2 regions of the Reinekea sp. genome follow, and region 2 is predicted to be linked to the other one. Evidence: predicted binding sites of a transcription regulator. Region 2 holds the regulator's gene; the other holds the start of a gene.

Region 1 (11,446 bases), on a different contig from region 2:
CAGTGCGCAGGTTTCCACCAGCGACGACAACATATAATGCAGACTCTTCAAGCGAAAACCATCGGCCTTGATATCACCAATGGAGACGGCATCGAACACGGTGGTGATGCCCGAGGCAATCACCTGGGCATCGTGGGTCAGCACCGCCGATCGACCCGGCCATTGCACACCGGGCCGAGGTACAAAGTGCTTTTCCATATTGTCGGTGTGCAGTTCGATGAGGCCGGGTAGCAAGTAGTCACCGCGACAATCGATCGCCTGCGGCAGGCTCGAGGCGCCACTCTGGCATTCCTGAATCAGGCCGTTTTGCACCACCAGGGTGCCGAGCACCACCTCATTATTGAGCACTAACTGAGCCCCACTGAAGATCTGTTCTGAACTGTTACTCATGCGCTTAACTCCCCGGTTTGGACCAGCACGGGGGCAAAGTCCACCACCCGATCGGCAACACAGTCGCGTACTTCTTCATCGTGAAAAATGCCGACAATCGCCGAACCCTGTTGTTTGGCGGCATTGATCAGTTCGATCACCACCCGGCGGTTGACGCTGTCCAGTGACGCGGTCGGTTCATCGAGTAGCAGAAAGGGCGACGGGCGAATAAAGCCGCGCGCGATATTGACCCGTTGCTGCTCACCACCGGAAAAGGTCAGCGGCGATAGAGCCCAGAGGTGTTCGGGGATATTCAGGGTGGTTAACAGCCGCTGGGCCGCGTCAATGGCAACATCAACCTCGACCCCAGCGGCCAACAGTGGCTCCTTGACAATATCCAAGGTCGCCACCCGCGGCACCACGCGCAAAAACTGGCTGACGTAATTAACATAATGCGCACGCAAATTCAGTTTTTGAAAATCCGGCGCACTCAACAGATCAATCTGTTGGTTATCGAAGTGGTAAATGATCTCGCCCTGCTCGCACAGGTAGTTGCCAAACAGACTCTTCAGTAGCGTACTCTTACCCGAGCCGCTGACGCCTTTCAACACCACACACTCGCCGCGTGCGACCTGCAAATTAAAATCGCGCAGCACCTGGTAGCGGACTTCCTGGTGGTGATGCAGGACAAAGGTCTTGGATAAATTTCGAACGTCAATCGCCATCGTTTGCATACAGATTCCTTAAAAACTCAGCACAGAGTTAACCAATAACTGGGTGTAAGCGTGTTGTGGATCGTCGAGCACCTGATCGGTTAAACCGGTCTCGATCACGCGGCTGTCTTTCATCACGATCATCCGATCGGAGAGCAGCCGTGCCACCGCCAGATCGTGCGTGACCAGTACCACCGAGAGTTGATATTCGCGCACCAGGGAACGCAACAGATCGAGAATGCGCGCCTGTACCGACACATCGAGACCACCGGTCGGTTCGTCCATAAAGACTAGGCGCGGGGCCGTGGCCAGGGTGCGGGCAATTTGCAGGCGTTGCTGCATGCCGCCGGAAAATTGCGTCGGCATGTCGTCGATGCGTTGGGTGTCCAGCTCGACCTGGCGCATCCACTCCGTACTGGTGGCACGCAGTTGGCCATAGTGGCGCGCGCCGACGGCCATCAGTCGTTCGCTGATATTGCCCCCGGCACTGACGCGCAAGCGCAGGCCATCACGCGGGTTCTGATGCACCAGGCCGAGATCGGTGCGCATCAACAGCCGCCGACGTGCTTCCGACAGTTCATAGAGCGACTGGCTTTGACCGGCCGTATCCTGATAGATGACCTGGCCGGCGTCGGGCGGCACACTGCCACACAAACTCTGCAATAGGGTGCTCTTGCCGGAGCCGGATTCCCCGACAATGGCCAGGACTTCACCCGGATAGAGCTCAAACGACACATCCTGAGCACCGGTGTTCGGCGCATAAAGACGGGTCAAATTCTTAACCGATAACAGACTGGTCGGTGCCTTGCCTTGGTAGTTAAACATCCTGTTCTCCTTGCACGGTTTCGCTCACGCGATTGGCACTGCCCTGAAAGCCCTGGGCAACCCGCGCCTGACAGTAATCGGAATCGGAGCAGATAAATTCTCGTCGCCCGGCGTTATCGAGCACTATTTCATCGAGGAAACTGTCACCGGCGTCGCACACCGCGCAGTTGTCGGGCCACTGCTCGATCTCAAAGGGGTAGTCGTCAAACTCCAAACTCTTCACATCGGTATAGGGCGGCACAGCATAAATGCGTTTCTCACGACCGGCGCCAAACAACAGCAGTGCTGCCGACTGGTGCAACTTGGGGTTGTCGAATTTCGGGATCGGCGACGGGTCCATGATATAGCGTTGATTGACCTCGACCGGGTAGGCATAAGCGGTAGCGATCTTGCCGTATTGGGCAATGTCTTCGTACAGTTTTACGTGCATCACGCCGTACTCCGCTAGAGCATGCATCTTGCTGGTTTCACTTTCACTCGGTTCGATAAAGCGCAGCGGTTCCGGAATCGGCACCTGGAACACCAGTATCTGATGTTCCTGCAAGGGCCGCTCGGGAATGCGATGCCGGGTTTGGATCAATGAGGCCTGCGCCGTTTCGGTGGTCGTCGCCACGCCGCTCACCTGATGGAAAAACTTACGAATCGAGACCGCATTGGTGGTGTCATCGGCGCCCTGATCGATCACCTTCAAGACCTCATCCGGTGCAATAATGGCGGCGGTGATCTGAATGCCGCCGGTACCCCAACCATAGGGCATGGGCATCTCGCGACCACCGAACGGCACCTGATAACCGGGAATGGCAATGCCCTTGAGCAAGGCCCGGCGGATCATTTTTTTCGTGGTCTCATCGAGATAACCGAAGTTATAGTGAATCGGTTGGACCTTAGCGTGCACTGTCATCGGTGACCTCCAGAGCGTCAGCGTGGGATGGGCGGACGGACGGTTGCGAGCGCTTATCGCTCGGGTTTTCGGTAGGCTGTTGCGCACTGGCCTTGGCGCGTAAGCTGCGAATCAATTCCAACTCCGATTGAAAATCGACGTAATGGGGCAGTTTAAGATGCGACACAAAGCCGGAGGCATCGAGGGCATCGCAATGGGCCAGAACAAATTCCTGTTGCTGGGCCGGGGCGTCCTCCGGCTCATTAAATTCGTCGCCGCGCAACGCGCGATCGACCAACGCCATGGCCATAATTTTTCGTTCGTTGTAGCCGAAGCTGAGGCCATAGCCTTGGGTAAACTGTGGCAAGGCGTCCTTGCTGCCGACGAACTGATTGACCATGTCACATTCGCTGATTTCGATTTCACCCAAACACAGGGTGTCGTCCATCTCGGCGCAGTAGAACTCGACTTCAACCCAGCCCATGCGGATTTCGCCGGCAAAGGGATGATTGCGCGCATACCCGCGCTGAGTCGAGTAGGCCATGGACATTAGAAAGCCTTCATCGCCACGTGCTAAGGCTTGCAACCGGGTAGTGCGCTGCGCTGGAAAGGTCAATGGCTCAAGCGACAGGTCGACCGGTTCGCCCGCGCTCGCAGTGGGCGATGACAGCAACCCTTCCTGACGCAGCAAATCGCTCACCCGATGAGCGCTGAGCGAGTCAGTCGCCGTGCTCGGGTCCACAGCCGCTGCGGTTGCAATGTCGGTTTGAACCGGCGCACGATTTTCCAGCAGTTGGAAATTCAGCAGCCGATGGGTGTAGTCGAAGGTCGGCCCCAATACCTGGCCACCGGGTAAATCCTTATAGACCGCCGAGATGCGTCGTTCGATGCGCATCGCGCGAGTATCGACCGGGGCACTGTAGCCGAAGCGCGACAAGGTGGTGCGGAAGGCGCGGATTAAAAAGATCGCCTCGACCAAATCACCCCCAGCCTGCTTCAGAGCAAGACCGGCCAGGTCACGATCGTAGAGGCTGCCCTCGGCCATGATTCGGCTGATGGCAAACGGACACTGTTGGCTCAATTGCGCGACCGAGACCTCGGCCGCCTGCGCGTCGCCGCGACAGTAGGCCGCGAGCAAGCGATGGGCATTGTCGATGGCCTGTTCGCCACCCTTAACGGCTACATACATGCGGCGTCTCCTTCGAGCTGAATACGGGTGGTACGCGGCAGAGCAATGAGCTCTGAGTCGCGGCAGATAAAGATATCAAAACCCATCGGGAACGAGCCGTTGCAGTCGGCCCGTTGGTGCCAAAAGGCTGCATCGATCTCGGTCAGATTCAGACGCTTCACCGGTCCCTGTGGATTGATGCCAGGGCCCGTTAAGCGCACACAGCCGGCTGTCGCTTCAGCGCTCACGGCAGTTAGATCCGGCCCCTGATAGTCGATCACCAGGGTAGCGCCCAACTCAGGCGAGGCCATGGTGCCCAGGCCCAGCTGGGTCAAATCAAGGTGCGCCAGATCGGCCTGGCGGCAGACTATAAAGTCAGCCTCGGCCACCGCGACCACTTCACTGTTCAGGGTCAGGCGCACCCAGCGAGCCAACTCAGCAGACGGTAGGCTGGCAGCAAAGGCCACCTGGACGTCTCGATTAACCAGGTTTTCCACTAATATCTGGCAGGCCGGTGATAAGCCGACTGGATCTAAGGGTCCTGTTTCTTGCATTAGGCTTAGCGCACGACCAGGGTAGGATTGGGCATCGAGAATCTGGCGAAATTGGCGCGCCGATTGTTCGGCCGCGCTCGGCGCTTGGGCGGGCGTAGGTGCTTGGGCGGAAGTAGGTGCTTGAGTCGTCATATCAATCTCCTCGCACCAGAGTGAAAAAATCAACCTTGGTGCTACTTATTTGCTGCTGGCGCGCGGCATGACGCTGCGCCAAAGTGGCGGCCAACTGGCGCATCGGCACGGCCAGACGCACCGCTTGCGGTACCTGCATGGCGGCATCGAGTAACGCGGCCAGCAATGAATGAGTGGCATTCGCGCCCAGGGTCATGGCAAAACCGCGGGTGCCATCGTGCAGCACCACCTGCGTTTTGGTGACACTGGCATCGCCCAAATTAAAGGCCGCGCCGTCGCCACTAACCCGACCACGCACTGTCACCAGTCCGGTCTCGGGCCCTTGGCTGAGTTCATAAGGCGCGGCCCAGTCGGCGTGCTGATACAGATCCTGTAAGTCGTGTTCATTGGCCAGGGCAAACAGACGTTGCCATTGACTGCGGGTGTACTCTTGTCGGCTCATATCAGCTGACCTCCGTGGTATTGAAATCGATTTGATATTGCAGCCGGTCGGGGCGGGAGTAGCTCACCGATACTTCCACCAACGTCCGACTCTGTTGATCGTGATTGACCGATTGCACTATCGCCAGCGGACTGTCGACCGCGCACTTCAAGTGAATCGCCTGCCGGTTGGTGGCGAGGACGGCCGAAAACTGAATCTGACTGCGCTGCAATGTGCGTTGATAATGATTTTCGATGTGGCGGTGCAGCGACCCCCCGCTATAGCTGGTCGCGATACCGGGCAGCGCCTGCGCCCACACGTAATGGTGAATCAAACAGACCGGCACCTGTTCCATAAAGCGCAGCGTTTGCAATTCCATCAGGGTGCCACCGGCCGGATACTGGAGCGCAAAGATACGCCCTATCCCGGCTGGCACAGTGGCGACCGTGTAGGAACGCGTAGCGAGCAACAGTGCTTGACTCGACTTGCCTTTCTCGGTCAAATTTTTAGTAAACTTACCGGCTGGGTTGAGCAGGTATTCGATCTGATTGGAGACCACCTGGGTGCCCCGTCCCTGTTGTTTTACGACCAGGCCGGCACGTACCAATTGATCGATCGAACGCCGTACCGTATGGCGGTTGACTTTAAAACGGCTCGCCAGTTTCATCTCGGACGCTAACAAATCGCCCGGTTTTAAATGGCTTCTAATATCCTGTTCCAGCAACAGGGCTACCTGCCGATATATCGGGTCAGCGGCCATACCATCTGGCTTGTCTAGACAGGTTTCTATATTAAGCGCCTGAGCCTGCATCGGGTGCCCTTAGATAAACGACTTGCGAATGAATTGGGAAAGAATATCGAGCAGCGACACGGCGAGAATGATGATCAGAATAATGGCGCAGGTATTGGCGAACTGAAAACCGCGCATCGATTCCCATAACACCACACCGATACCGCCGGCACCCACCATGCCAATGACCGTGGCCGAGCGAAGGTTCGATTCAAATCGATACAGGGTGTAGGAGATCCACAGCGGTAAAACCTGGGGAATCACCCCGAAAATAATTTCCTGCAAGCCATTGGCACCGACGGCACGAACGCCTTCAACCGGACCCGGCTCGATAGCCTCAATGGCTTCGGAAAATAACTTAGCAAGCACGCCGGTAGTGTGAATAAAAAGTGCCATCACGCCAGCGAACGGACCGAGGCCCACGGCGACCACGAACAACATGGCAAACACCAACTCATTAATAGCGCGCGCAGCATCCATAAGACGTCGAATCGGCTGATAGACCCAGACTGGCACCAGATTTTCGGCACTAAGAATACTAAAGGGTACCGCCAAAATAACCGCCAGCAGAGTGCCCCAGATGGCGACCTGTATAGTCACTAGCATCTCGGCGACATAGAACTTCCAGTTTTGAAAATTGGGCGGAAAAAAATCACCGGCCAGTATCGCTATATTGGCGCGATCCCGAATCAGCATGCCAAAGTCCATTTCAGCACCCTGCCAGGCCCAGATTAAAACCAGTGCGGCCATGGGCCAAAGCACCAATGAACGTAGGGCGCGCCAGCGATTGATCGAGCTGTAATGCATTTGCGTAGCAGCGGTGTTGGACGGTTGGGTGGGTATGGCTTGATGAGCGGTCATAGGTTGTCCAGATTTTGTGCCGAATAACAGCGACCCTAAAAGGTCGCTGCTGCTCAGGTTGGGGTTTGATTGCCAGAGCGGGTCCGCCCTGCGGGCAACCTTACTGCTGTGCTTCCAACGCCGCCATCATGCGGTTCAATTCGCCTAACTGGGCATTGATGGCCGCTATATCAGTCTCTTTGGTCTTAATATCGCTGGCCGTTAATCGGATCAGTTCTTTGTATAAGACCAATTGGCGGATCGGCAACAATTGCAAATCGCTCGACGCTTTAAAGGGCGCCCATCCAATATTATTGAGATTGGTTAATTCTTGCGCGTCGCCAGTCTTGCCGTAGTTCATAATGAAGTCATAGATTGCAGATTTGGTGGCTTCATCCAGATTTTTACGCCAAACAATGGGATCCGATGGAATCAACGGTGACTTCCAAATGACCTTTATATCGTTAAAACGATCCGGGAAATTTTCTTGGATTCGGGCCATGTTTTCAGTGTTATTGGTAGCGATATCGACTTTCTTGGTCGCCACTGACAGCGCATTGGTTTCATGATTCGAGTTCATCGTGCGTTTAAATATCTTGTTCGGCTCAACGCCATTTTTGGCCCAAACATAGTAAGACGGCACCAGGTAACCCGAGGTGGAATTTGGATCACCATTACCGAAAGTGAGACTGCCTGCGTTGGCCAACATATCGGCCACGTTGTTTATTTCGGTGTTGTCTTGGTGGGTAATCAATAACGACCAGTAACCCGGATTGCCCATGACGTCGACGGTCTGCGCGAAAATTTCGCCGCCCGCCCGATCAACCGCTTCCATTGCCGACTTGTTGCCGTACCAGGCCAGGTCGACCTTATCAAAACGCATCGCTTGAATGACACCCGCATAATCAGAGGCGAAGAAAGGATTAATTTTAACCCCCAATTTTTCGCTCATATCGTTGAGAAACGGCATCCATTGGTCTTTCAAACCCTGGGTCGATTCGGTGGCAATAATGCCAAAGTTCAATTCAGCGGTTTCCGCCTGGACGATGGGGCTCAGCAGAGCTGTTGCCGCCAGCAGTCTGGCCGCTGTGGTTTTGAAGACATTTTTTAACATCGGTGCTCCTAAGTATGGTTGGTAGGTTTATAAAACGTTTTAAGATCATGCTTGGTCCTGACTTCGATCGATCGCACGATGACACCGCACATTCGACCGCCGTCAACACCGCAGGAAAACTGTGATTATCCGCCGGCCAACAGCTCTTCTATTTCATTGGCCTCATAGAGCGAGCCGAGACGATTTGTGGTCAATTCTGCGGCCGGTCCATCGAAATAGAGTTTGCCTTTTTTTAAGGCAACCACACGCTGACAATAGCTGGTGGCATAGTTCACTTGATGCAGGGTCACGACCACCGTCTTACCATCGTGTTCGTTTATGTCTTTGAGAATTTGCATAACCACTCTGGCTGCCACCGGATCGAGCGAAGCGATCGGTTCATCGGCCAAGATAATGTCAGCCTTTTGCATCAATGCTCGAGCAATGGCAACACGTTGTTGCTGGCCACCGGATAAGGTACTGGCCCGTTGGTGACAAAATTCAGCCATCCCCACCCGCGCCAGAGCAGTCAATGCTTGACTCTTCTCGGCAGCGGAAAACCAACCCAGCGTCGCCCGCCAGACCGGCATATGGCCGAGGCCACCGACCAGAACATTGGTTAAAACCGACAGTCGATTGACCAAGTTAAACTGCTGAAAGATGTAACCAATTTTCTTACGGCTTGGCTGGGTATGGGTGGTGCGTTTGCCACCTTGCTGGGTATAGTTCGACATGACGGCGATGCTGCTGATGTCGTCCGACGTCTCAGCTCGATCACCGTAGGTTAGGCCATTGATGTGCCGTAACAGCGTCGATTTACCCGAGCCCGAAGGACCAATTAAGGCCACCATGTCACCACGGTGCACCGTCAGGCTAAGGTCATCGATCGCCCGAGTGCCGCGAATAAAGGTCTTACTGACACCACGAATTTCTATAGCCGGGCGCTTTGCACCCTGATTTGATTGTGATGCGCCGACCAAGGCTGCCCGATTAACCGAACCAATAGCAGGAACAGTTTCTGAGGCCGATGGGCTGCGGTAGACACTTTGAGTACTCATGGCGTTTGCCTGTTGTTGTTAATTTGTCTAGACAACAGTAGCGAGTGTATTTGACGTTCCAGTGACCAAAGGATGAAACTTTTATGCACCTAAGAGTACATTCTGATGAATCGCCTCGTCGGCATGACCTACCCCAAAGCAGGGCGAAATTTGACTGGTCTAGGAAGATCGGGGGTTGCGGGGGGATTGGGCCGGTGGGGATTGGGCTGGCTGTAATGGGGTTGTCACACAGCTGTCATATTGAGGGCATAGCTGAGGGGTGTGTAGTTTTGACCCAAAGCTACTGAATGGGCCAACAGGGTTGGCCGGGCGTGGGCGGTTATGCATTTTTTATACAACAGGCATTAGAGTTTTTTGCGTAATAGACGCTTTAGTGGCAAACGGCCCGAGCGCAGTCGAATAGATTGAACCCAACAGTGCCTATGCCAATAGTGCTACTTCCAGCCTTGCAGCCAGCGCGTGCTGTCTTTAAGGTCTTGCCATTGAATGGCGTAGAAGTTATTCGACACGACCGCCTCGATAAAGCAATCGATTACCACGCCTTCCTCGTCAAACTCGACTTCACTGATCCGGAAGTGCTTTTCTTTTTCGCGTGGCTGCACGGCCGTCCATTTGCTGTTGAGCAGTTTTTTGGGATTGAGTTGGTTCATCGGGACTCCAAAGACGGGTTCGGCTATAGATACTCGACCCGATCCCAGTTGGATCAGGGTGGCTGCGCCTTTTTGGCGCCGCCTTAGGGTAAGAGCGTTAAGCGCATCTCGTGCCAGCTCAGACCGCCGTGATCGGAGGCCGATTCGGTCAGATAAACGAATCCATAGCGGGCATAGAGATCGATCAATTCAGTTTGGCACATCAGGTATAGGTCGGTTTTACCCAGCGTTCGCATGGCGTCAATAAAGTGCACCAGCAGCCGGCCGGCCATGCCCTGCTGCTGGTAGTCCGGATGCACCACGACCGACATAATCACTATCTTCTTCCCCTTGGGATCATGCCCGACCAACGATTTAAATTCATCATCGGCCATCTCTACCCTGTCGGTTGCCCCGCAATTGATAAAACCGATCACCTCGTGATCATTTTCCAGGACAATAAAACCTTCGGGGTATTGCCGAATGCGTTTAAGGATTTTTTCTTTGCTGGCCGCCTCATCACCGGCATAGGCAATCTGTTCTATAGCGAAACAGCGCTCCAGATCCCGTTCGGTGACATTGCGCAGCCTAAGGTCGGACATCATGGTCATATATTCCCAGTTAACAGAGACGGCAGGATACGCCGACACGGGATAACCATAACACTCCGGTTGCTGTTTTTAACCAAGCAATCTGCCGCTTCGGCCCATTGTCACAGTCTAACGACTGCTTAAAGGGCTATAGGGATTCAACCCCAATCTTCAACCGGGAAGCCGGCGTACTGCTCGGCCAGCCAGGCTTGGGCGTGTTCTGAGGCCAGAATGCTATTGAGCTCGGCGGCTTGGGTTCGATGGTCGAAGCTCGATTGCTCGGGAAAGACGTGTAATAAAGACGTCATCCACCAGCTGAAACGTTCCGTTTTCCAAACACGATCGAGCGCGACCTCAGAATAACGATCGAGCAAGGTATCACTGCCCTGCTGATAGTGCTGAGTCAGGCCGCGCCACAGATAGTAGACATCCGACAAGGCCAGGTTCAGGCCCTTAGCGCCCGTGGGTGGCACGATGTGCGCCGCGTCGCCGCACAGAAACAAGGCGCCATAGCGCATCGGTTCGGTGACAAAGCTGCGCAACGGAGCAATCGACTTCTCGATCGAGGGGCCGGTGATAATGGCACTGCCAATCTCCGGCGGAAAACGGGCGATCAGTTCGTTCCAGAACCGTTCATCGGACCAGTCTTCGACCCGATCGGTGATTGGGCATTGCACATAATAGCGGCTGAGCATTGCACTGCGTTGCGAGGCGAGGGCAAAGCCGCGTTCGTGCTGCACATACCAGAGGTCGGGTAAGGGCGGGGTTTCCGATAAGACACCCAACCAACCGAAGGGATAAACCTTTTCATAGTTCTTTTGCACGCTGGCTGGTATGGCTTGGCGCGACACGCCGTGAAAACCGTCGCAGCCGGCAATAAAGTCGCAATCGAGTCGTTGCGCGACCCCGTCTTGCACAAAGGTAACGTGACTGGCACCGGTCAGCTCATGCAGCTGCACATCACTGACATCGTGCAACACCGGGGTCTCGATCTCGGATACCGCGGCATAGAGATCCTCGGTCACATAGGATTGGCCGTAGGCCATAAAGGATTTACCGGTCCATTTTTTGGAATCGATCAGCATGGTATGTTCACCCTGCCAGGCGACGCGTGTACCGTTGTGCACATGGCCATCACGGTCCATGCGGGCGCCGACGCCGGCCCGACGCAACAGTTCAACACTGCCCCACTCCAAGACCCCGGCGCGGATACGCGCTAAGACATGGTCACGACTGGAGCGTTCCAGCACCACGTTGTCGATGCCTTCTTTGCTGAGCAACAACGACAAGAGCATGCCCGACGGGCCACCGCCGATGATGGCCACCTGTGTTTTCAGAACCGGGGTCTGGGTCTTATGGGTCTGTGTCATGAATACGCTCCACT
Region 2 (11,446 bases):
CAGCAGCAGCGGCTCTGTATTGCCCGAACCATCGCAGTATCGCCGGAAGTGATCCTGATGGATGAGCCCTGCTCGGCATTGGATCCTATTGCGACCGCACGGATCGAAGAACTGATCGATGAGTTGTCGAACAACTATACCATCGCCATCGTCACCCACAGCATGCAGCAGGCCGCGCGGGTATCCCAACGCACCGCCTATTTCCACCTAGGCCGCCTGATCGAAGTGGGCACCACGGACAAAATTTTCACCGCGCCCGACCATCGTTTGACGGAAGATTACATCACCGGGCGATTCGGCTAAGAGGATATAAATATGGAAAAATTAACCTTTGATCGACACACCTCGGCGCAATTCAATGCCGAGCTGGAAGGCGCGCGTAAGCACCTGATGGAAATGGGCGGGCTGGTTGAACAGCAGATAGATGTCGCCTTTCGCTCCTTAATGAGCGTCGATACCGACTTGGCCGCCAAAGCGATCAAGATGGACAAGGACGTCAATAAGATGGAATTGATGATCGACAAGGAGACCACCCATATATTGGCCAAGCGGAATCCGGCCGCATCGGATCTGCGCTTTATCATTTCCGTGACCAAGACAGTGAACGACCTGGAGCGCATGGGCGATGAGGCGGCCAAGATCGCCAAGCAGGCGATCGAGCTGTCCGATTCCGGCTCAGGCCCGCAGGGCTTTGTGGAATTGCGCCATATCGGCGAAAAGGTCCGCCAGATGGTGCATATGTCGCTTGATGCCTTTGCTCGCCTGGATGCCGACGCCGCCTTGTCGGTGATGCATCAGGATGAGGCCGTCGATCTGGAATACGGCACCGCGATTCGGACCCTGGTAACCAAGATGATGGAAGACCCGCGCACCATCTCCCGAGCCTTGAACGTGATGTGGGCCTTGCGCTCTTTAGAGCGTATCGGCGACCATGCGCGCAATGTCGCCGAGTCGGTAATCTATCTGGTCAAGGGCAAGGATGTGCGCCATAAGAAGCTGGATAAGATCACCGAACAACTGAAGAAACTGGATTAGGGCGCTCTCGAGCGCTTTTTTTGCCCAATTAATAAAAAAACTACTTATGAATCAATCGCTTGTTGACCTTTTTTAGATCCATCTATATAGTTCGCAACCGTTAGCCGACATAGCTCAGCTGGTAGAGCAACTGACTTGTAATCAGTAGGTCCCGAGTTCGACTCTTGGTGTCGGCACCAAACAAAGAAACCCCCGTAGCCCTTAAGGCGCGGGGGTTTTTGCGTTTTGGGGGATGGTTTCATTGACCGTCTCCATAAGCCCTGTTACTGCATCCAGGTGCGCCACAGCATCCCTCCCAACACCGCCATGAGCGTCTGCCATTGCGGACAACCGGTTTGATTCGTGATTCAATTTGACAACAGAAGTGCTGAAATTGCTTTAAAAATGATCAATTTCACGTAAGATGGAAAAGTCCACTGCATTCTGACCAGTGGTCCAACCTAACCTGTCGGGTCGCCGCTAGATCAGTAATTCGGCAAAAATAATAAATCTTAAAAATTTGGTGGGGTTACAATATGAGCGATAACTTATCGTCCGGAGATGCCGTCGGCATGTCGTTCTGGCTGATATCAATGGCGCTGGTTGCTGCTACAGCTTTTTTCTTTGTAGAGCGCGATCGTGTTGCTGGGAAATGGAAGACGTCGTTAACAGTTTCAGGCTTAGTCACGCTGATTGCTGCGGTTCACTACTTCTACATGCGCGATGTCTGGGTACAAACTGGAACATCGCCAACGGAGTTCCGTTACATTGACTGGTTACTCACGGTGCCATTGTTGATGATCGAGTTCTACTTGATTCTGTCTGCCGTTGCCAAGGTACCCTCCGGTGTTTTCTGGCGCTTACTGCTCGGTTCAATTGCCATGCTTGGCTTTGGTTTCCTTGGTGAAACTGGCATGATGAATCCAACGGTAGCATTTTTCCCATCAATGTTGGGATGGGGATTCATCGTTTGGGAAATCTTCAAGGGCGAAGCGAGTCAGATCAACGCGGGACTTTCAAATGTTCACGTACAGAAAGCTTATAAGTGGATGCTTTTATGCGTAACGGTGGGTTGGTCTATCTATCCGATCGGCTATTTTGTTGGCTACATGGGCGGCGGTGCTGACCCGGTAACACTCAATGTCGTTTACAATTTAGCCGACTTTGTGAACAAGATTGGATTTGGCGTGATTATCTGGGCTGCTGCGGTAGCAGACTCAGAGTCAAGTAAAGCCTAACGGCAGATGTGCTGAAGGGGTTATAAATCGGCTATAAAGCACCTCAAACGGTACCCCGTTGCGAGGTGGCTTGAGTTGCCAATGAAAGGGAAATTGCACTTGCAGTGGTGTTTTTCTACCTCAAACCTCGGTTGATAGAGGCCAGTGGCTTCTGCATGACCTCGGTAGGCGCCCAAGAGGCCTGACTTGTCATCAGTAGGTTTGGAGTTATACCCTCGGCGCCAGCACCAAAGTAATAAACCCTCGTAGCCCATAAGGCGCGGGGGTTTTTGCGTTTTGGGCTAGGCGGGTTACACTTTGCTCGCGAATCGGCCGCTGCGCACTGGCTGCCAGATCGCCCCTTTTAATCCTGCCACCCCACTCGAGCGAATCCATGGACCTAATTACCCTAATGCTAACGGAACTTTCCAGTTGGTTTGTGCCCCATCTAACTTTTATCGCTTCAACCTTGGTGCTGACCCTGATGGCCATCTTCGGTGCGCGGCTGAATCGTGCGGTTTGGGTGCTGGTGCGCGGTGCGCACTTTATCGTGCGCACCCTGATATTCGTCGCGCTGTGTGTACTCGCTTATGGCGCGGCGATTCTCTATTTGATCCCACTGGTGCGGCGAGTCATTCTGACGGCCGGCAGTCTTTGGTTGGGGATGCTGGTGGTCGCTGCCTTCTTGTTATTGGGTTTGTTGGCGGAGCGGCGCAGCCGCAAGGGATGAGCCGAGCAGGGTGGCCACGGTGCAGATGGCATTGCGGGCGATATTAAAAGGGGAAAGCAAGCTTTCCCCTGGCGTCGTAAGCCTTGGTTGTTCATCCACGAACCCGTTGTGGTCGGCCCGCATCCTGCGAATTGCCGTACATCCAGTACCGTTGCCGTTTCATCCGTGAAGGGTCGTGTTCATCCTGAACACCGGCACAGCCTTTGCAGCTGCGCCGGTACGGTGCCGTCCTTGGCCCTTTCTGATCACTCAATCCGGGCTCTAATGCCGATCAGCATCCTGCCAATCCGACCATCCAATGGTATGCCGCCGTCCTAGCGCTTCCTCGTTCTGTGGTGATCCATGGGAGTCCGTTCCAGCCCGTCCTAGGCTTTAGCACGTTTCACGTGCTCGCGTTATCCCGATCGGCCTCATGCCCATCTGCCCTCCGGTGGCGCTCTATTACTCGGTTCGTCCTGAACTGGGACCAGTATAGGGCAGTTTGAGGCCGCTCAGGATGCGGCCTGGAATGGGCCAAATAGTGCGTGCGGGCGATCCCTTCATTTTAAAGGCTTTTGGCGCTACTATAAGCCGTGGTGTGTAAGAATCTCCGTTAAGCGCACAGTATTTGTAGGTGATCTCTTACAAAGCGTCGGGCGTTTGCGGCAGAATTCTTGCTCAAGGCGGGTAATGAACAGTTGGCTCAACTAATCTGTTTGGTGGGTTGAACTGAGCCCTGTTTTCCAACTAATAACCTAGGTTGTAGCGATGTTAGGTGTGAAGTCAACTGACCAAACGGTGTTGTTCCTGTATGGCGATGTATCCCTGTTGGGGGTGCTGAAGAGTGCGCTCTTGCCTCTGCAAGTCGATCTGAGTGTACTCGCGCCCTATATCGATCTCGACCAATGGCAAGACCACCGCACTCAGGCGGTCAGCGTCGAGGAGTTCCAGGCCGAAATGGTCCGGGAATACCTCCAACTGCCCGACAATGTTCGTCAGATCCTCTCGTTAGAAGCCTTCCAAGCCCAGGGCGATCGGTTAGCCGACACTATCCAGGCACGGGCCCTAGCCAACCGTAAACCGACCGACTTGGCCTACAGCAGACGCAGACTGGAAAAAATTGGTTACTTGCGGCTGTTTAGCAGCGCCTTGAGTCATTTCGGATGGTCAAGCCTAGCGGCCGATCAATCGGGTATTTGTTTGGCACTGAATAGTACCAATGCGATGTTTTCGCCGACCCCTGGCACGCCAGTGCTGCTGCGTAAGGTTGGCTATGGCGCTGAGCACCGCTTTACGGTCAACGCCGATAATCCCCTGCCGGGTTTCTTTTGCGACCATGCTGAAAACCAAGGTCGCGATGAATGGCGCGTGGCCTATGGCAATCCGGCGGACATCCACCTGCCAGAAAGTGCCATCAGCCAGATCTATACATCAATCAATACGCCGCCGGGGATTAAGCAGGCTTTACGAGACTTGGTGGCAAAGGATTTGCGCTATCGGCACGTGGAACTGCTTGAGGTGCTGCCCGATCCGCAGCGTTGGCAGTTGGTTGCTAAGCCCTACGCCAAGACCTGATGACACGGCGCGAGCCAGCTCACTGACCTAACATAGCTTGTTTAGCTGGCCTGGGTTGGATCGAGCAATGCCACGCTGTGGTCCCCAGTCGAGATCTCTGCCTCGTTAGCGTCCGGTGCAACGCTGTCATCCGGTTCCTCTGCCGTGGGGTCGATCAGCCGTTCTTCAGGAAAGATACAGCTGAACACTGAGCCGCGGTTGCTTCGGCTGCTGATATCGAGTCGGGCATCGTGATGTTGTAGGGCGTGTTTGACGATCGCCAAGCCCAAACCGGTGCCCCCGGTGTCGCTCGAACGACCGCTGTCGACACGATAGAAACGCTCGGTTAGGCGGGGAATGTGATGTTGCTCAATGCCTCGCCCCTGGTCCGCCACACTCAACACAGCGCCCCTGGCTGTCTTTTTCCAGCAGATGTCGATCTGGCTGCCAGCGGGACTGTAGTGGACCGCATTAAACACCAGATTGTTGAGCGCGGAGCGTATTTCCCCGGGGCTGCCGAGGAGTTGGCAAGTCGACTGGCAGTCAACGCTAATCAGGTGGGCATTTTCCCCAGACAGCTCCAGGGCATCGCTCTGGATCTGCGCCAGCATGGCCGCCACGTCGATAGCCTGGCCCTCGGTGCTGCTGGTGGCGGCATCGAGCCGGGTCAACATCAGTAGATCGGTGACCAGGTTATTCATCCGTTGGGTTTGCTTACTCATGCTGCGCAGGGCCTTGGTGACCGGGGGACTCAGGTTGTCGGCAAAGCTGAGGATATTTTCTAAGTGTCCCTTAAAGACCGTTAGCGGTGTTTTGAGCTCGTGGGACGCATTGGCGACAAAGTCCTGGCGCATCAATTCCAGTTGCTGCAAACGCGTGACATCGCGCAGCACGATCAAGCGCTCGCCTTTACCAAAGACTGTCATCATGACCTGGATATGACAATTTAGGCGGGCGGGATTATCTAGTGTAATCGGTTCGCGATGCAAATTCTTGCGGTAGAACTTGATGAATTTCGGTTCCCGCAGCAGGTTGATCAGCATTTGGCCGCTGTCTTCCTTACGCAGGTTTAACAGATCCCGGGCGGCGCTGTTCCACCATTGAATATGGCCATTGTCATCCAACAGCATGATGCCGTCGGCCAGCGCCTCGGTCGAAGAGCGCATCCGCTGCACCACCTCGCGATAATTACCGACTTGCTTGCGATGATCGCGCTGCACCCGGTATAGATGGTCAAAAATAACCCCCCATAGACCAACGGCTTCTGGTGGTGTTTTGCGCGCCCCGGAGATGAGCCAGGCGATCAAGCGGTGCTGTTGATAGGAGATCCAGATCAGATAGCCGATCGCTGAGACGGCGAGAAAGACCCACGGGTAGCCAAAAAAAGCCCCCACTATGGCGGCCCCGAGCAGAGATAGGGTGAGTTGGCGGTAATGGCTGCGTCGTAAATCTCGAATCATGTATTGTCCGTTTCATTCACCTTGGTTGAAAACCGGTAACCGGTTCCGCGCACAGTTTGGATTAATAGTTTGTGTTCGTCACCTAAGGCTTTGCGCAAACGGCGAATATGCACATCTACCGTGCGTTCATCGACATACACATTGCCGCCCCAGACCTGGTCGAGCAGTTGCCCGCGGGTATAGGCACGCTCGGCATGACTCATAAAATACTGCAATAGACGGAACTCGGTTGGCCCCATGGTCAGCTCAGCATCCAAGGTGGTAACCCGATGAGAGTTGGGGTCCAGTTTGAGGCCATTGACCTCAATGGGCGCCTCGATGCCCGCTGGCGTCGAGCGCCGCAGTACCGCTTTTAACCGCGCCACCAGCTCACGCGGGGAGAAGGGTTTGGTGATGTAATCGTCCGCACCGGCTTCCAGGCCAGAGATCTTGTGGTCTTCTTCGCCCTTGGCGGTGAGCATAATAATGGGAATCTCAGCGGTCAAGGGGTCACGCTTGAGGCGTCGAGCCAGTTCGACACCGCTGACCTGAGGCATCATCCAGTCAAGTAAAATCAGATCGGGTTTCTGGTCGACGACCAGACTGTGCGCGTCTTGGGCATTGGCCGCTTCGATCGTACGGTAGCCGGCCATTTCAAGGGCGGTGACCAGCACCTCTCGAATGGCGGCCTCATCATCAACAATTAGGATCGTTCGGGTCGACATACAGCTTGCCTCGTTTGCTTTGTTGAGTGGTAATTTGAACATTTAACGAAGCTTTGATGACATAAATGTGACACCCGACCTATTGTTGTCAAATATCGACTAGGTAATTTAGCGCCAACCCGACAAATAATACCATGCCGATCCAGTGGTTGTTCAAAAAGGCAGCAAAGCAGGCACTGCGCTCGCGAGTGCGTATTAACCACTGTTGGTAGCCAAATAGCCCCGCGCTGATCGTCAAGCCAATCCACCAAAAGAGTCCCAAATTGGCCTTAAAGCCAATAATCAACCAGGTAACCCAGGTTAGAGCCTGAATCAGTCCAACCATAAGGCGATCGGCATCGCCAAATAGGATCGCGGTGGAACGCATGCCAATCTTCAGATCGTCGTCGCGGTCAACCATGGCATAGAGGGTGTCGTAGGCGACGGTCCACAAAACTGTGGCGCTGAACAGCAGCCAGGCGACATCGGACAGCGGCACCGCTAAGGCGGTATAGGCCATCGGAATGGCCCAGGCAAAGGCCGCCCCTAGGACAACCTGGGGCAGATAGGTGTGGCGCTTCATAAAGGGGTAGGTCGATGCGAGTAGCAGTGCCACGACCGACATGCCAACGGTACGCGCATTGGTAAAGAGTACCAGGCCAAAGGACAGCACCAGTAAGCCGAAAAACAGCCACAGGGCGGCCCCTGGGGCCACCAGTCCGGAGACCAAGGGGCGCGCGACGGTGCGCTTAACTTGGCCATCGATTTTACGATCGGCCAAGTCATTGATTACGCAGCCGGCGGAGCGCATCAGCACCACTCCTAGGGTGAAGATCAGCACCACGGGCAGACCCGGAAAGCCTTCTGCGGCCAGCCAGAGCGCGCTTAGAGTCGGCCAGAGCAGCAGGTAAATGCCGATGGGTCGGTCAAGTCGAGTGAGTTTGATGTAGTAATGTAAGACGTTTGTGTTCATAGAGTATCAATTCTGGTAAAAAAAATTCACTCACCAATAACGGTTGGTGATGCAAGTGGTAACGCGCCCGGCGGCCCCAACCCAGACCCGTAGTGCAGACCTGGAGATGATCCTTGCGCATACCCGGGGTGGCAAAGAGCAGCTCACCCAAGGGTTTGTTGGCCAACTGAGTTAACTGATTCAGCCCGCCTGCCAGACTGCTCAAGGGAATCAGGGTGTGCGCTGCGACCCACGGCGTATCCCCCTGCTTTAATAGCACCTTGCGAGAAAACATCGGGCAAGGCGCCTGTTGATCGTGAAAGCCATCGATCGGCAGTGCCAGGTTGATCTGACGTTGCTCGAGCACCTCGACTGAAAAGTCATCAGCGCGCCGCTTCAGAGCCTGAGTCAGGCTGGTGGGCAAGGTTAGCCAATAGCGGAGTTCATTCGGCAGGTTAGATTCCACCGTCGCAAGACCTTGCCAATCATAATTGCACGTATCAGGGTCAAAATTGGTATCGAACGCAGGGTCTATCACGGCTTCTATTTATCGACGGTGGGGGTCGCAGTTTACCTCGGCAGAGGGTCCCGCCACCACCGCAAATCGGTATTCAACCGCTATTTAGAGTCAAAATGAGACGATTTAAGGTCAAATGGACAGGTTTTTGCTGTCAAAGGCTTGGCAATACCCCCCTAAGATGGGTAGTCTAGAGTCATCTTAAAATCGAGCCGTACCGCCACTACTACTTTGAGGACGGGCAGTTGGTTGGTAAACGATTAATAACAAAAACGAAATAAAGGAAGTGGCTATGAGAAAACCTGATTTAGCAGCGGTGATTGCCGAGCGTGCAGACCTAACCAAAGATAAAGCCGGTGAGGTGTTAAACGTTTTACTGGATCAAATTACCCAGACTGTTGCTAGGAAAGAATCCGTAACCCTAGTGGGTTTTGGCACGTTTGAAGCGCGTTCACGTGCCAAACGTAAGGGTAAAAATCCTCAGACCGGGCAAGAGATCGAGATTCCTGCCAGCAACACCGTCGCTTTCAAAGCGGGTAAAGCGCTCAAAGATTCGGTTAATTGAGCGGTATAGATTAATAAATCAAGGAGCCCCGGGGCTCCTTTTTTATGGGCCACTATTTATTTCGTCTTGGCTTATCAATACTCTGCTTTGGGCTTGTTATCCGCCTTGTGCTAAATTTCGTCGGCAATGCGAATCAGGCTTGCACTTGGACTAAAAGATCGCGAAGATCGCGCCTGTTTTGCCCAAGGCGGTTCAGCGCCATCAAAAGAGACTGCCCGATGGGGTGGCCAATAGCTCGATAATGAGGGGAATATGGAAATGCAGAGTCAAATGACGTCTTTGGTGCATGTCGACAAGGTTCGAGTGCGCGAGCCTGGCGTTATCATCCTGACCGGACCGTCCAGTTGCGGTAAGGGCGAGGTTGCCAGTGCCTTGTGTCGTACCCTATCGATTCGCCCGGAAGCCCACCTGTCGATGGGTGAAATTCTCCGCAGTACCTTTCGAGGTGCCAAGGAAGATCCGTCCTTTGCCGAATTGTTGGCGACCAAATACGACCTGAGCGACAAGACCAATATCTTTGACTGTGTCGACAGCACCGCCAGCCTGACCAAGAAGGTCTTGTCTTACCAGGCGGCGCTCGAGAAGTACTTCGCCAAGCCCGACATGGACCGCTTTACCTCCCAGTTACAATGGTTAGAGTTCTGTACCATGAACGGTTTACTGGTGCCTAACCGTTGGACGGAGAATTTTGTCGCGGCCCATATCGAGCAGGCTCGCTCGACTCGAGAAGAGTCCTTTATATTGGACGGCTACCCGCGTACTGAGCGTGCCGCTGAACACCTGTTGGCGTTCTTGAACTCGATGAATATTCCGGTCTTGAAGGTGTTGCATTTAAGCATCAGTCGCCAGGAAATGATGGCCCGAGCCCAGGCTCGTGGGCGTGAAGATGACGACAACGAATCGCTGCACAAACGTTTTCAGTTTTATATCGAAAATGTTCAGCCCAGCGTGGATTTCATGAAAACCAAGCTGGGGTCCGATCGCATTGCCCTGATCGATGCCCATCAACCGGTCTTCGATGTCACCGAGCAGGGTGCAAAATTCAATCTGGAAGCCTCGATTAAGGCGGTTGTGGGCAGCGTGTTACGTGCACTGGGCGTGCCGCGAGTGGTACTAAACGACTTGCTGAGTAACAGTAAAGAGTGATGCCAGGTACCTAGGCCGTCGGGCTTAGGCACAGCCTGTTCGGGATGGTCCCGTCGGGACCACCCCATTAAGGCTACTGCGCTGCCTTTTGACGCGGCTCGAGGTAGGTCACCTGATTCAGCCCTTTGCGGTACTGATCAACGAAGTGTTGCTGTTCGGTTAAACTCATGGTGCTCGCCTGCAGTTGGGACTGGTAGGCACTGACCATCATTTCCCGACTGTAGCCAACCGAATTCAGCACCTGCTCAATGGAATCGCCTTTGCGGGTATTTTGCAGCAGTAGCTCGCCATTTTCCGCAAAAACGGCATCAAGACTGTTGGTATCGCCGAACAGATTGTGCAGATCGCCGAGAATTTCCTGGTAAGCACCCACCATAAAGAATCCCAACCAGGGCCGCTCATCGGGTTGCCAATTGGGTAGCGGCAGAGTCGACTCGACCCCTTCGCCATCGACATAAAAGTCGATCTTGCCATCGGAATCGCAGGTAATATCCTGCACGATGCCGCGCACAGACGGTTCTCGATCCAGGCCGGTTAAGGGCAGGATGGGAAAGATCTGATCGATCCCCCACACGTCCGGTAAGGACTGGAACATCGAGAAGTTAACGAACAGCTTGGTCGCCATCTTCTCATTTAAGTCGTCGACCATATCCCGATGGGCCCGTTTTGCCGGGTTGAGTTGCAAGCGGATAATGTTGTTGATCGAACGGGTAATCTCTTCGGCGTGGGCGCGTTGGACTAACGTTAAAGTGGCATTGTTATAAGCATCGTGGACGTCGTTGAGAAACGAACAGGCATCGTGATAGAGCTCGGCATAGGGGCGCTCGTGGACCAGGGTGCATTGGTAGCAATACCACAGTTCCTTGAGGATATTAGGGGCATCGTCCAAGGGTTTGTCGGGCACGGTGACATCCGGCGTCTCTTCTTCGGCGACATCGGCAATCAGCACCGCATGGTGTGCGGTGACGGCACGACCGGATTCGCTAAAAATCTTTGGATGGGGCAGCTCAGCCACTTCACAGGCCTGGCGAAAGGCATAGACCACATTGTTGGCGTATTCTTGAGTGGAATAGTTCATCGAGCACGACTCGCGCGAGCGGGTGCCCTCGTAGTCAACACCTAGGCCACCGCCGACATCGACAATGCCAATCGGCACGTCCAAATGGCGCAATTCAACATAGAAGCGTGAACATTCGCGCAAGGCAATCTGGATATCGCGAATATTGGCAATCTGAGAGCCGAGGTGGAAATGCAGCAGTTGAAAACAGCCGAGTTTGTTGGCCGCCCGCAAGCGTTCGGTGACCGCAATGATTTCCGAGGCGGTGAGGCCAAACTTCGACTTCTCACCCCCGGTGTTCTGCCACTTACCCTTGCCGGTACTGGCCAGGCGTGCGCGCACACCCATCCTTGGCAGGACCTTCATCTCCTCGGAAATGTCGAGGATCCAGTCCACTTCCGACGATTTTTCCACTACCAGATAGACATGATGGCCGAGTTTTTCGGCCGATAGGGCGAGACGAATATATTCCTCATCTTTATAGCCGTTGCAGACAATGGTGGTCGGGCCCTTAGAGGCCTCGGCCAGCACTGCCATCAGTTCCGGTTTGCTCCCGGCTTCCAGACCAATCT

Evidence for each region. Region 2 encodes PhoB, which activates phosphate uptake and scavenging genes when phosphate is short. Its sites were predicted from a motif close to TGTCATANNNNTGTCANA; they were not measured.
Region 1: phnC (phosphonate ABC transporter ATP-binding protein) is a predicted target of PhoB. The motif match lies at 9,066-9,083, and genes of this name have one in related genera.

What each region holds. Positions count from the first base shown of each region.
Region 1 covers NZ_CEYAVF010000018.1:58,627-70,072, reverse strand. Annotated here, with positions in the region: gene AC4FIC_RS08980 (alpha-D-ribose 1-methylphosphonate 5-triphosphate diphosphatase) at 1-390, opposite strand, end outside; gene phnL (phosphonate C-P lyase system protein PhnL) at 387-1,103, opposite strand; gene phnK (phosphonate C-P lyase system protein PhnK) at 1,113-1,907, opposite strand; gene AC4FIC_RS08965 (alpha-D-ribose 1-methylphosphonate 5-phosphate C-P-lyase PhnJ) at 1,900-2,808, opposite strand; gene AC4FIC_RS08960 (carbon-phosphorus lyase complex subunit) at 2,792-3,976, opposite strand; gene phnH (phosphonate C-P lyase system protein PhnH) at 3,967-4,641, opposite strand; gene phnG (phosphonate C-P lyase system protein PhnG) at 4,643-5,083, opposite strand; gene phnF (phosphonate metabolism transcriptional regulator PhnF) at 5,085-5,822, opposite strand; gene phnE (phosphonate ABC transporter, permease protein PhnE) at 5,883-6,713, opposite strand; gene phnD (phosphonate ABC transporter substrate-binding protein) at 6,814-7,806, opposite strand; gene phnC (phosphonate ABC transporter ATP-binding protein) at 7,932-8,843, opposite strand; gene AC4FIC_RS08925 (TIGR02450 family Trp-rich protein) at 9,278-9,493, opposite strand; gene AC4FIC_RS08920 (GNAT family N-acetyltransferase) at 9,577-10,122, opposite strand; gene pobA (4-hydroxybenzoate 3-monooxygenase) at 10,221-11,432, opposite strand.
Region 2 covers NZ_CEYAVF010000006.1:37,466-48,911, forward strand. Annotated here, with positions in the region: gene pstB (phosphate ABC transporter ATP-binding protein PstB) at 1-303, shown strand, start outside; gene phoU (phosphate signaling complex protein PhoU) at 316-1,035, shown strand; tRNA gene AC4FIC_RS04305 (tRNA-Thr) at 1,139-1,214, shown strand; gene AC4FIC_RS04310 (bacteriorhodopsin-like) at 1,551-2,252, shown strand; gene AC4FIC_RS04315 (DUF3392 family protein) at 2,626-2,961, shown strand; gene AC4FIC_RS04320 (hypothetical protein) at 3,709-4,515, shown strand; gene phoR (phosphate regulon sensor histidine kinase PhoR) at 4,557-5,954, opposite strand; gene phoB (phosphate regulon transcriptional regulator PhoB) at 5,951-6,658, opposite strand; gene ubiA (4-hydroxybenzoate octaprenyltransferase) at 6,747-7,610, opposite strand; gene AC4FIC_RS04340 (chorismate--pyruvate lyase family protein) at 7,564-8,127, opposite strand; gene AC4FIC_RS04345 (HU family DNA-binding protein) at 8,399-8,671, shown strand; gene AC4FIC_RS04350 (adenylate kinase family protein) at 8,924-9,817, shown strand; gene speA (biosynthetic arginine decarboxylase) at 9,891-11,446, opposite strand, start outside.